Regions from separate parts of the Paractinoplanes hotanensis genome, predicted to be linked through region 2. Evidence: riboswitches for the same ligand, from Rfam matches in the RefSeq annotation. Region 2 holds a riboswitch; each other region holds the start of a gene.
What was found. Region 2 has a riboswitch for cyclic di-AMP ahead of LXN57_RS30155 (C40 family peptidase). Riboswitches for the same ligand answer to the same signal wherever they lie in the genome.
Positions count from the first base shown of each region.

Region 1: it holds a riboswitch for cyclic di-AMP, as region 2 does, so the genes downstream of both, LXN57_RS24065 (C40 family peptidase) here and LXN57_RS30155 (C40 family peptidase) in region 2, are expected to answer to the same signal.
Region 3: it holds a riboswitch for cyclic di-AMP, as region 2 does, so the genes downstream of both, LXN57_RS28475 (C40 family peptidase) here and LXN57_RS30155 (C40 family peptidase) in region 2, are expected to answer to the same signal.

Region 1 covers NZ_JAMQOL010000034.1:33,122-37,246, forward strand. The annotation lists gene LXN57_RS24040 (hypothetical protein) at 1-102, shown strand, start outside; gene LXN57_RS24045 (DUF1360 domain-containing protein) at 198-725, opposite strand; gene LXN57_RS24050 (DUF6158 family protein) at 731-943, opposite strand; gene LXN57_RS24055 (hypothetical protein) at 1,084-1,491, shown strand; gene LXN57_RS24060 (DUF3817 domain-containing protein) at 1,504-1,824, shown strand; cyclic di-AMP (ydaO/yuaA leader) riboswitch at 1,993-2,138, shown strand; gene LXN57_RS24065 (C40 family peptidase) at 2,151-3,116, shown strand; gene LXN57_RS24070 (sigma-70 family RNA polymerase sigma factor) at 3,205-4,125, opposite strand, start outside.
Region 2 covers NZ_JAMQOL010000044.1:14,233-18,357, reverse strand. The annotation lists gene LXN57_RS30165 (metal-sensitive transcriptional regulator) at 1-267, shown strand, start outside; gene LXN57_RS30160 (flagellar M-ring protein FliF C-terminal domain-containing protein) at 283-1,014, opposite strand; cyclic di-AMP (ydaO/yuaA leader) riboswitch at 1,940-2,066, shown strand; gene LXN57_RS30155 (C40 family peptidase) at 2,073-2,645, shown strand; gene LXN57_RS30150 (heavy metal translocating P-type ATPase) at 2,743-4,125, opposite strand, start outside.
Region 3 covers NZ_JAMQOL010000041.1:53,196-57,320, forward strand. The annotation lists gene rsmH (16S rRNA (cytosine(1402)-N(4))-methyltransferase RsmH) at 1-709, opposite strand, end outside; gene mraZ (division/cell wall cluster transcriptional repressor MraZ) at 996-1,427, opposite strand; gene LXN57_RS28475 (C40 family peptidase) at 1,985-2,794, opposite strand; cyclic di-AMP (ydaO/yuaA leader) riboswitch at 2,801-2,986, opposite strand; gene LXN57_RS28480 (Mur ligase family protein) at 3,443-4,125, shown strand, end outside.

The sequences.
Region 1 (4,125 bases), on a different contig from region 2:
GCCACCGCCGTCGACGACGACGTGACGGCCGACCGCGACGACGACGCCGAGCCCGAGACGCCCGAGGGCTGGTCCGGACTCGACCGCGACGGCCCGCCCTGACAACAGCGACAGGCCCGCTCCGCAGCAAGCGGGGCGGGCCTCGACACGTACCTCAGACCCGCTCCGCAGCAAGCAAGGCGGCCTCGACACCTACCTCAGTCGCCCTCGGCGGCCTTCTTGGCGGCGTCGTAGCCCAGCTGGAGGAAGTCGGAGACGGCGGTGGCCGTCAGAGCGACCGCGACCAGGCGGGTCAGGCGGGGGGCCAGCACCAGGCCGCCGGTCAGGGCCGTCGAGACCCAGACGGCCAGGCAGAACGGGCAGCTGATCAGCTCGCCGATCCCATGCTTCAGCGCATTGTCGTGGTCGCGCACCTCTTCGTTGAGCTCGGCCGCGCCGGCCGGCTCGGCGTAACGCATGAACGGGGCCCGCAGCGGGCTGGTCACCGAGTCCTTGGCGATCAGGCGGCTCAGCTTGTGGGTCGCCAGTGACACCAGCACCACATCGGCGGTGGCCGGGCGGGCGGGGGCCGGCTTTCCGGTCACCTTGGCCGCGGCGGCCAGAGCGGCGGCCAGAGCGGTGAAACCGCCCATCGCCGTCACGTAGCCGACCAGCGGGCGATGCTCGTGGGGGGCATACGACTGTCCGACGCGCGTCAGCCGCGCGCCCAGCGACTCGGTCAAGATTCTCCCTAGAACGCCTGGGTGAGCCGGTCGGTGTCGACCTCGCGGCTGGGATAGCGGGTGATGTACTCCGTCTCCAGGTCGGCCGTCCGCTTGAAGTGGTTCGACAGGGCGGCGTCGGGGCCGTGGCGGAGCGTCGCGAGACGGGCCCGGTAGAGGCTGCTGAGTTCGCGGAACAGGTCGTCCTCGCTCAGTGAGGCGGGGTCGATCCCGGTTTCCATCAACGGTGAGTCACCGTGAGCTTCTGTCATCGTGCACCTCCGGTCGTTTCGGGCCAGGACAGCCACCGAGGGGTGTGGCGAACGCCAGGACGGTTGCCCGTGCGGGCCGCGGCCAAACACGCGCCGGTACGCTTCTGGGCATGAAGGGCCTGTGGACGCCGGCGTGGATCGTCCGGCATGTCCTGGCGGTGGTGCTGACCGCGGGCTGCCTGATCCTGGGCTGGTGGCAGTTCAGCCGCGCCCAGGAGGGCAACGCGATCAGCTGGGGCTACATGTTCGAGTGGCCGGTCTTCGCGGCCTTCGTCGTGTTCCTCTGGTTCCGCGAGGTTCAACTCGCCCGTCGGAAAGGCGGCCACCCGGCAGAGCCCGCTCCGCCGGAAAAGGCCCAGGAACAGCTCCCAGGCAAGGCTGTTACGGTCGGCCGGCCGGTACGCGTGGCCGTCCGCTCCACCCCGGATGCCGACGACCCCGAACTGGTCGCCTACAACGACTATCTCGCCTGGCTCAACGCCCACCCCGGCGCCCGCCCGGGCGACTATCCCGGATAGGACAGAAGCAAAGTGCAGGGTGCCCTGACCCGCTACCGGATCATCGCGTGGATCGTCGGCGTCTGCCTGCTCGCGCTCGTCGTGGTCGGCATGCCGTTGAAATATCTCGCGGACAACCCGGTCGTGGTCGCGGCCGTCGGGCCCGCGCACGGTTTCCTGTTCATGGTCTATCTGGTCGCCACGTTCGATCTGTCGCGCCGGGCCCACTGGCCGTTCGGCCGCATGATCCTGGTGATGTTGAGCGGCACGATCCCGTTCCTGTCTTTCTGGGCCGAGCGTAAGGTGACCCGGGAATGGGTGCCCGCCGCCGAGTTGACGAAAAGTCCCGTTTGACAGTCCGGCCGCACGCATTGCGGTCGTCGAATCACTTGCTGTTATCGGGATCATTAACGCGTATCGGGCCATTGTCTTAAATCACTCTGTGGGCCCTTGCTTTTGATGATCCCGCCGATAAGTTAATGCGGTTGGTTCGGTCCGCAGCCACTCCCCCTCCCGTGGCGCCGGCCAACGCCGCCGAATCTTCGTGGCGCCATGCGCGTCCGACAGAACCGGGGAACCGTGTCATCGGGGCGAATCCGCGCGAGCGGAAGGGTGTTCTTCCCACCCGAGCCCGTCAGCTGACCCGGTAGGCGGCCGAGCGGAAGAAAGGCCACTGACCGGTGCCCCACCCCCGCACGAGGCTTCGGGTCCTCGTCGTCGCGGCGCTCGCTGTCGCGATCACCGGCTCGCTGGGGACAGCCGCACACGCGGCCCCGTCCGCCAGCGAGCTGAAGAAGCAGATCGAGACGGCGTCCAACAAGCTCGAGGACATCACCGAGAAGTACAACCAGATGCGGATCAACCTGAAGAAGACCCAGGCTGATCAGGTCAAGCTCCAGGCGTCCCTCAAGCCCGCTCAGGCGAAGCTGAAGGCCGCCAGCGCCCAGGTGGGCAATCTGGCCACCACGTCCTACAAGCAGGGTCGCGTCGGGCCGATGAGCGCGCTGCTCACCGGCGGCGGCCAGGACAGCATGATGGACCGCATGGCGTACCTGGACTTGATCACGAAGTCCAACCAGCGCGACATCGACACCTTCACCGCGGCCACCCAGGGCTTCGCCGAGAAGCAGGCCGCCCTCAAGGCGACCCAGGTCAAGCAGACGGCCCAGGTGAACGCGCTGAACGCGCAGAAGGGGTCGATCCAGAAAGACCTCAAGAAGCTGTTCGCGATGCGCGAGGCGGCCTTCGGCCAGGGGCAGGAGAAGGGCAGCAAGTACACCGGCCCGATCCCGCAGATCTCCGGCAAGGCTGGTGCCGCTGTCACGTTCGCGTACAACCAGCTCGGTAAGCCGTACCTGTTCGGCGCGGACGGTCCGGGCAGCTACGACTGCTCGGGGCTGACCTCGGCGGCGTGGCGGGCGGCCGGCAAGTCCTTGTCGCACCAGACCAAGGCCCAGTGGAACGAAGTCACCCATATCAGCAAGGGCGACCTGCAACCGGGTGACCTCGTGTTCTACCGGAGTCTCGGCCATGTCGCCCTCTATGTGGGCGGTGGTCAGATCATCGACGCGCCGCACTCGGGCACGGTGGTGAAGAAGCGCGGCATGAACATCATGACGCCGTACGGCTACGGCCGGGTCAACTAGACCGGCTCGAGAACCGGAGAAGGCCGGTACCCCTCGGGGTACCGGCCTTTCGCGTCTTGTGAGTAACGGGGGGAAGGAAGGCGGAACGTCAGGCGGCCTGCAGGCCCTCGGCCCGGGCCAGCTCGCGCAGCCGGCCGAGCGCCTGGATCTCGAGCTGACGGATGCGCTCACGGCTCAGCGAGAAGCGGGAAGCCACCTCGGTGAGCGAGTGCTCGCGGCCGTCCTCGAGGCCGTAGCGGGCCCGCATGATGCCGGCCGACCGGTCGTCGAGGTGGTTGAGCAGACCCTCGATGCGCTGGCGCTCCAGGGCGGTCAGCACGATCTCTTCCGGCGAGGGGGCGTCGCTGTCGGCGACCAGGTCGCCGAGGTTGGTGTCGCCGTCGTCGCCGACCGGGGTGTCGAGGGAAACCGTGTCCTGGGCCCAGCGGGTGAGCTCGTTGACGCGCTCGACGGTCACGCCGAGAGCGGTCGCGATCTGCTCGGGCTCGGGGTCACTGCCGAGCTCGCGGACGAGCTGGCGGGTGACGTTGCGCATGCGGTTGACGTCTTCGACCAGGTGGACCGGGAGGCGCACGGTGCGCTCCTGCTGGGCGATGGCCCGGCTGATCGCCTGGCGCACCCACCACGTGGCGTAGGTCGAGAACTTGTAGCCGCGCTCGTAGTCGAACTTCTCGACCGCGCGGACCAGGCCGGTGTTGCCCTCCTGGATCAGGTCGAGCATCGGCATGCCGGAGCGCACGTAGCGCCGGGCGATCGACACGACCAGTCGCAGGTTGGCCCGGATGAACAGATCCTTCGCCTTGCGCCCCTCGGTGACGAGGCGCTCCAGTTCCTCCCGGCTCACACCGCGCCGGACCTCGCCCGACTCGAGCAGGTGCTCGGCGTAGAGGCCGGCCTCGATCGACTTGGAGAGCTCAACCTCCCGGGCGGCGTCCAGCAGCGGAGTCCGGGAGATCTCGTGCAGGTAGACGCCGACAAGGTCACGCTCCTCGGCGACCTGGTCGGTCCG
Region 2 (4,125 bases):
TATTCGGCAGAGAAACAGGCGCTGATGGCCCGGCTGAAGCGGGTCGAGGGGCAGATCCGCGGATTGCAGCGGATGGTCGACGAGGACACCTACTGCATCGACATCCTGACCCAGATCTCGGCCGCCAAGAGCGCCTTGCACGCGGTAGCCGTCGGCCTGCTCGAAGATCACCTGAAGCACTGCGTGGTCCACGCCGCGGCGGAGGGCGACGTGGACGCGAAGATCAAGGAGGCGAGCGCGGCGATCGCCCGCCTCGTGAAGTCCTGAGCCGGCCGCCCGTTCCTACCGGCCGGAGCCGATCCATTCTCGCAGCTGCTGCGCGGCCTGCGCCGGGTCGACCGACCCGACCGCCCGTTGCTGTCGCCTGTCCTCGTCGAGTGCAGTAGCGATTGCCGCAGCCGGGACCGGAGTGCGCTGGACGTGCAGTTGGGCACGGAGCAGCTCTCGCCGGTCGGCTGCCGCCGAGGCCGCCGCGGCCCGGCGCCGTTGCTTCCGGAGGGCCAGCAGCGCGGCACAGGTCACCAGGATCAGAACCGCGGCGATGAGTGCCGTCCTTAGCGCGGCAGGGGATGCGGTGCCGGGCTGCGCGACGGCGTTGTCGGTGGGAGTGGCTGTAGCGGTGCGCATGGGCATGGCGGCAACCGTCACCCGGTCGCCGCGGCCAGCATCAACACCGGCGGCTACGGCGATGAGTTCACGGACCTGAGCCAGGTCGAGGTTCGCCACGGCGGCTTCATCGACGAGGACGGCGACGCTCAGTCTGATGATGTCGCCGGGGGCTTCCCGGCGGGTCTCGTACAGTTCGTCGAGGGCGTTGACGCGCGACGCGCTGCTGCTGTCGTACCGGGTGCCGCCGTTGTCGCCGATGTAAGAGCGCTCGCTGATCCGTTCGGACAGGGCACCGGCGGACGGATCCTGCTGGTAGGTGGTGCGGGATGTCGCGACCTGGTCGAGGTCGAGTTCGACGTTGGTGGTGACCGTTGAGCGGCCGGGGCCGAGCAAGGTGTCCAGCATGTGCTGCAAAGCGCCGTCCAAGCGGTCCTGGAAGGCCGCGGTGGTGGCATCAGCGGCGAGCGCCGCCCGGGTGACTCCGCCGGTGGCCGGCGAAACGGTGTAGCCACCGGCGATCGCCTATCGCGGGGCCAGTGTGGCCGCGTATGCGGGCGCGGCGCCGAAACTCGCGCCTCCGGCAAGGGCCAGCGCCACGAGCGCGACGATCAGCCTCCCGGCACGCCCGCCGCGGGGCGACGTGCCCGTGCCCAGGGCAGACGGGACGAAGCGATTTCTCACAGCCTGCCTTTCACAGATTTGAACGCCGACGGACCGCCCGGATGGGTGAGACTTCGTCGTCGGGCGATGCGGTTGATCGGGTCTGTCTCATCGCTCAACGGCACGGCCGGTTGAAAGGTCCGGTGGTTGCGGCTCGGTTGCATCGGCGCAGCGACCGCCTTCGCGTGCGGTCGTCGCCCCGACGGACACCACCCGGGCGCCCACACGGTCACCCCGCGATTAAGGGATGGCCATCGATTCGGGCGACGAGCGCCGGACGGTCGGCCACGATCAACCGACCGGCAGTCGCCTCGGACGCGACAAACCGGGGAACACTGCCGGGGCCACCCACAGCTACCACGTACGAGATCGAGTGTTCCCTTTCACAGATCAAAATCACCCTGGGTTCATCAGGTATGAGCACAATGTGTCGACAAACCTCGCACCGGTCTTCCAAATCGGACACGTCTCGGCACGCCAATCACGGAGTGTGATCATCTCTGAGAGCCGGGATCGGCGCCGACTGGGCTATCAAGGAGGGGCGGCGGGCACAGGCTCGCCGGTCGTGCCGACCTGGACCACGCCGAGCCCTGCCCCGGTCCGTCGGCACAACCCGCATGACGAGTCATGAGGCAATCGGGGGCAGGGACGGGGGAACCACGAGCGGTCCTCGACCGGCACGCCGCACTGCGGCGGCCGGGGCATGAGGACCTTGGGGTGAAGCCGCCAGCGTGCGGCCGGGCAACCTTCGCGCCCGAATCCGACAGCTAACCTCGCAGGCGTGCCGGAGGGATTCCTTCACCGTGCGCGTAAGCACCCTGAGCCGGCCCGCCCGCACCCTGGGAGTCGGCGCTCTCGCCCTGTCCGTGGGTCTCGGTCTTCTGACCGGCGGGCTCGGCACACCGCAGTCAGCCTCCGCCGCGACGGTCGCCACCACACAGGTGTCCTCGCAGACCAGCGTGGCGTTCAGCCAGACCGGCATCACCGTCAAGACGGCGGCGTCCAAGGCCGCCAAGTCCAAAGCGGCCGCGAACCGGGTCCTGACCGAAGCGGCGAAGCACAAGGGCAAGAAGTACAAGTTCGGCGCCGCCGGGCCCAAGCGCTTCGACTGCTCCGGCTACACCATGTACGTCTACAAGAAGGCGGCGGGCAAGAAGCTGCCGCACAAGGCCCACCTGCAGCAGCGGTACGGCAAGGCCGTCGCCAAGTCCAACGCCCGCCCCGGTGACCTGATCGTCATCCGTAAGGGCACGAAGGGCACGCACGCCGGCATCTACGCCGGTGGCGGCAAGATGTGGGCGGCGCCGCGGACCGGCAAGACGGTCACCAAGCAGAAGATCTGGAGCAAAAACTACGTGGTCCGGCGCCTGGTCTGACCACGAAGGCGCATGCCCGCGTGCGTCTTGCTCGGGCGTACGACAGCGCCGCCTGCACCCGTCCTTGGCGGGGGTGCAGGCGGCGCTGTCGTACGCCCTACTTCGTGATGCTGGCGAAGCGGCGCAGCCGCAGGCTGTTGGCGACGACGAACACCGAGCTGAACGCCATCGCCGCTCCGGCGATCATCGGGTTGAGCAGCCCGGCCGCGGCCAGCGGCAGAGCCGCGACGTTGTAGGCGAAGGCCCAGAACAGGTTGCTCTTGATGATGCGCAGGGTGCGCCGCGACAGTCGGATAGCGTCGGCGGCGGTCATCAGGTCACCGCGGACCAGGGTCAGGTCGGAAGCCTCGATCGCGGCGTCGGTGCCGGTGCCCATGGCCAGCCCGAGGTCGGCCTGGGCCAGGGCGGCGGCGTCGTTGACGCCGTCACCGACCATCGCCACGACCTTGCCCTGCTCCTGCAGCCGTGTGACCACGTCGACCTTGTCGGCCGGCAGGACCTCGGCGATCACCTCATCGATGCCGACCTGCGCGGCCACCGCCCGGGCGACGGTCTCGTTGTCGCCGGTGAGCAGCACCGGCGACAGGCCCAGCGCTCGCAGCTGGGCCACGGCGTCGCGGCTGGTCGGTTTGACGGTGTCGGCGACAGCGAGGACGCCGCGGGCCTGACCGTCCCACCCGGCGACCACGGCGGTCTGCCCGGCGGTGTGGGCAGTAGCGACGGCCTGCTCGACGTCGGCGGGCACCGTCAGCCCGGCCTGGCGCAGCAAGGCGGGGCGGCCGACGTGCACGATGTGGCCGTCGACGGTGCCGGTGACACCGAGGCCCTCGGTACTGGCGAACCCGGTCACCTGCGGCAGCGGCACCATGTCAGCGGCTGCCGACGCGATCGCCTGGGCGATCGGGTGCTCGGAGGCGGCCTCGACCGCCCCGGCCAGGCGCAGCACCTGATCGCGGTCGACGCCTGCGGCGGGAACCACGTCGACCAGGCTCATCCGGCCGGTGGTGACGGTGCCGGTCTTGTCCAGCACGACAGTGTCCACGGTCCGCGTCGACTCCAGGACCTCGGGGCCTTTGATCAGGATCCCGAGCTGCGCGCCGCGGCCGGTGCCGACCAGCAGCGCCGTCGGCGTCGCGAGGCCGAGCGCGCACGGGCAGGCGATGATCAGCACGGCGACGGCGGCGGTGAACGCGGCCGTCCAGCCGGAGCCGGTGCCGACCCACCAGCCGAGCGTGGCGACGGCGAGGGCGATCACGATCGGTACGAACACGCCGGAGATCCGGTCGGCGAGGCGCTGGACGGCGGCTTTGCCGGTCTGGGCCTGCTCGACGAGCTTCGCCATCTGCGCGAGCTGGGTGTCGGCGCCGATCCGGGTGGCACGTACGATCAGCCGGCCACCGGCGTTGACGGTCGCGCCGACCACCGGGTCGCCCGCAGCGACTTCGACCGGCACGGATTCGCCGGTCAGCATGCTCGCATC
Region 3 (4,125 bases), on a different contig from region 2:
ACGCGTCCAAAGCCGCCGGGATGGCCGCTTCGAGCGTGGCGAGCTCGCCATTTACCTCAATACGTAGCGCTTGAAACGTTCTTTTCGCGGGATTTCCACCCGTTCGCCGCGCGGCGGCCGGGATCGACTCCTTGACCAGCTCGGCCAGTCGCGCCGTCGAGGTGATCCGGCCCTTCTGGCGCTCGCGGACGATCGACGAGACAACGCGGGTGGCGAACTTCTCCTCGCCGTACTGGCGCAGGATGCGCACCAGCACCCCCGGCTCGTACTCGTTGACGACCTGCTCGGCCGTGAAGCCCGTCGTCTGGTCCATCCGCATGTCGAGCGGAGCGTCCTGGGCGTACGCGAAGCCGCGGTCCGCCTCGTCGAGCTGCAACGACGACACACCGAGGTCGAACAGTCCGCTGTGGAACTCGGTGAGGTCGAGTTCCTCGAGCACCCGCGGCAACTCGTCGTAGACCGCGTGCACCAGGCGCATGCGGCCGGCGTACCGGGCCAGGCGATGACCGGCGTGGGTCAGCGCCTCGGTGTCGCGGTCGAGCCCGACCAGCACAACCTCGGGAAATCGCTCGAGGACGGCCTCGGCGTGACCGCCCAGGCCCAGCGTGAAATCGACGTGCACGGCGCCCGGCAGCTCGAGGGCCGGGGTGAGCAGCTCGAGGCAACGCTCGAGCAGCACCGGCACGTGCGTGCCGCGAAGCTCCCCCATGTCGACCCCCACTCGCTGTCACGCGCGCCCGCCGGCACCGACCTGCCGGTTGTCTCTCACACCGCCGCGTCCGTCACCGTTCCGCGACGCTTCCCGGACGCCCGTCCGTACCGCCAGATCCCCATCCGCTCGTGCCCGGGTGCTCGCCCGTTGCCATCGGGCTCGCCCTGGGCCGTACACGCGCCTGGCGCCGGGGAAGAGGCGCCAGGTGCGGGAGCGGCTGGAGATCTCGCAGTACGGAAAACGCGACGTCCGGGCCTTCGCGGGCCCAGCCGAGTGCCACGCCTCACAGTCCGCCCGGCAGCACCCCCTCTTCGATGTCGGCGAACTCGTCCTCGCTCGCCGCGAGGTAGTCCTCCCAGGACTGCTTGTCCCAGATCTCGACACGGGTGCTGGCCCCGATCACCACGAGCTCACGGTCGAGACCCGCATAGCCCCGCAGGTGCGCCGGGATGGTGACCCGGCCCTGCTTGTCGGGGATCTCGTCGTGCGCGCTGGCGAAGAAGACCCGGCCGTAAGCCCGGGCCGCCTTGTTCGTGACCGGCGCTTCCCGCAGCTGACCGGCGATGCGCTGGAATTCCGGCATCGGGAAGACGTACAAGCAGCGTTCCTGCCCCTTGGTGATCACGACGCCTCCCGCCAGCTCATCTCGGAACTTCGCCGGAAGGATCAGCCGCCCCTTGTCATCGAGGCGTGGGGTGTGCGTGCCGAGGAACATCGGCGCCCACCCCCTGCCCCCGGGCGGTTCGCGGTCCGCCTGTCAACTCGGGTCGGCAGGTCGCTCAGGTGAGGTTCGCCATCGGCCCTGCCACTGTGCTCCACTCTACTCCACTTCCCTCCACCCGCAAGCGGAATGGACGGGGTCGCGAAGGTTGCTCGCACACGAAACCCCAGCTCAGGGAGGGGGGTGCCGAGTGGAGGGCGAGACCATGATCAACCCCGTCCGGTTTCCGACATCCTCCAGCGCGCCCGCTGAGAATCGTGACGAACACGCCCAAAGCCGCCAGACAAGAAACCTGTCAACCCACCCGGGGGAGGAAAGTGGAGGACCGCGGGGCGGATGGTGGGCGCCAGGCAGTGAGCGGTGGACCCCGGGGCGGATGGTGGGGCGCCGGGCAGTGAGCGGTGGACCGCGGGCCGGGTAGTGGAGCGCCGCACGGGCCACTCGCATATATAAGGACAGCCCGGCCGGCTGTGCCGGTCGGGCTGTCCTTGACAGCAAGGGCGCGACCGAACCGGTCGCGCCCCGCTGAGTTGCTGATCCGTGCCCGGTTGTCAGACCAGACGGCGGACCACGTAGTTGGAGCCGTACATCTTGCGCTTCGAGACGCGCGCGCCCGTGTGCGGCGAGTCGTACATGTAGCCGCTGCCGGCATAGATGCCGACGTGCGACCCGTACGAGCCGCTCCGGAAGACGATCAGGTCGCCGATCTGCTTCTTGCTCTTGGCGACCGACTTGCCGTACTTCTGCTGCAGGTTCGCCTTGTGCGGCAGCTTCTTGCCGATCGTCTTCTTGTAGACGTACATCGTGTAGCCCGAGCAGTCGAAGCGCGTGGGGCCGGCCGCACCGAACTTGTACAGCGAACCGACGTGCCTCTTCGCCTCGTTGATGATCTTGTTGCCGTTCGGCACGACGCTCACATACGTCTTGCCGCCCGTCAACGAGGCGAACTTCGCGGATCCGGCGTAGACGGCGCGCAGGTAGCCGCTGGTGCCAGGCTTGAACGAGAGCGCGACCGAGCCGCTGCTGCCCAGGTTCTTCGACGTCTGGTTGACCCACTTGCCCTTGCGGAACGCCTGCAGGCGCACCGTGCCGGACGTGACGACCTTGCCGTTGACCGGGTTGATGTACTTGGCGGTCACCTTGACACTCTTGCCGGACTTGACCTTCCGGGTGGAGTACGAGGTCTTGACCACGGGCTTGACCTTCGCCGAGGCAGCCGCCGCCATGATGGGGGTGACGGTGGCGGCGCTGGCCGGCGAGGCTGCGACCAGCTGGCCGGCGCAAAGGCAGAGACCCAGTGACAGTGCGATGGTGCCGGCGCCACGCATGCGGCGGCCACGGCTCGAACTGTGTTCGTGCACGGTAGAGATATCCCTCCGGCACGCCTGCGAGGTTAGCTGTCGGGTTCGGGCGGGAAGGCTGCCCGGTCACCGTTAGGCGACTTCACCCCAAGGTCTTCTCCGTGGTCGCCACCGGAGCGGGTGGCGCGGAGAGGACCAGAATTGGGTCCCCCGTCCCTGCCCCCGTATGCCTGTGTTGGTCGTACATGGTGCTCGGGTGGTCGCGTCGACCGGCCCGGGGCAGGGCTCGGCGTGAACCAGGTCGTCGCGAGTCGGGCAGCGGGTGCCGCCGGCCAGACCTTGCTACCCGAATTTCTCGAAGGTTGCAGTATCCGCTTTCGTCACTGAGAGTGTTTGGCATATCGACCACTGTCCGATTTGTTACCAGGCGACGATAAATGCCATAACGAGGAGTGATCGACAAATCACTACCGGTCTACAGTTACGGGTGAATCAGAACACATAATTCTTCGCCACCATCGGGGTGACGGTCGCCCGATATTCACTCTTCCGCTGTTCAAACCTTTCTCACCGGCCAAAATGGGGTGGGCCGAACGGCCGATCTCGATGGCTGTCCGGAGCGTCCGCCCCGGGACGCTGAAATCGGACTCTCGGCAACTCGACGTAACCTGCCGTTCCGGTACCCTCGTCGCCGTGACGGACGGGAAAATGCCCCTGCGCGCCAAGGTCGCGACCTCCGTGTCGAAGACCGCGGCCGCGCTCTCCAGGGCTGCGGGACGCGGCGACGGCTCGGTCATCGGCGGCTGGATCGGCCTCAAGATCGATCCGGAGCTGCTGACCCACCTGGCCGCCGGCCGGGCGATCGCGCTCGTGTCCGGCACCAACGGCAAGACGACCACCACCCGGCTCGCGGCGGCCGCGCTCGGGGTGCTCGGCCCGGTGGCCACCAACTCCTTCGGCGCCAACATGCCCACCGGGCACACGTCGGCGCTGGCCAAGGCGGGCGCCACACCGTTCGCCGTGCTCGAGGTCGACGAGCACTACCTGGCCCGGGTGATCGACGAGACCAACCCGCGCGTGGTGGCGCTGCTCAACCTCTCGCGCGACCAGCTCGACCGGGCCAAAGAGGTCGCGATGATGGCGCAGATGTGGCGCACCGCGCTGGCCGGCCACCCCGACGTCTCGGTGGTGGCCAACGCCGACGACCCGATGGTGGTCTGGGCCGCGCAGGGCTCCTCGCACATCACCTGGTTCAGCGCCGGCCAGCGCTGGCTCGACGACTCCTTCGTCTGCCCCGAGAGCGGCCACCCGATCGAGCGCGCCAACGGCGACTGGTGGTGCACCGGTTGCCCGCTGCGCCGCCCGCAGGCGCAGTGGCGGGTCGAGGACGA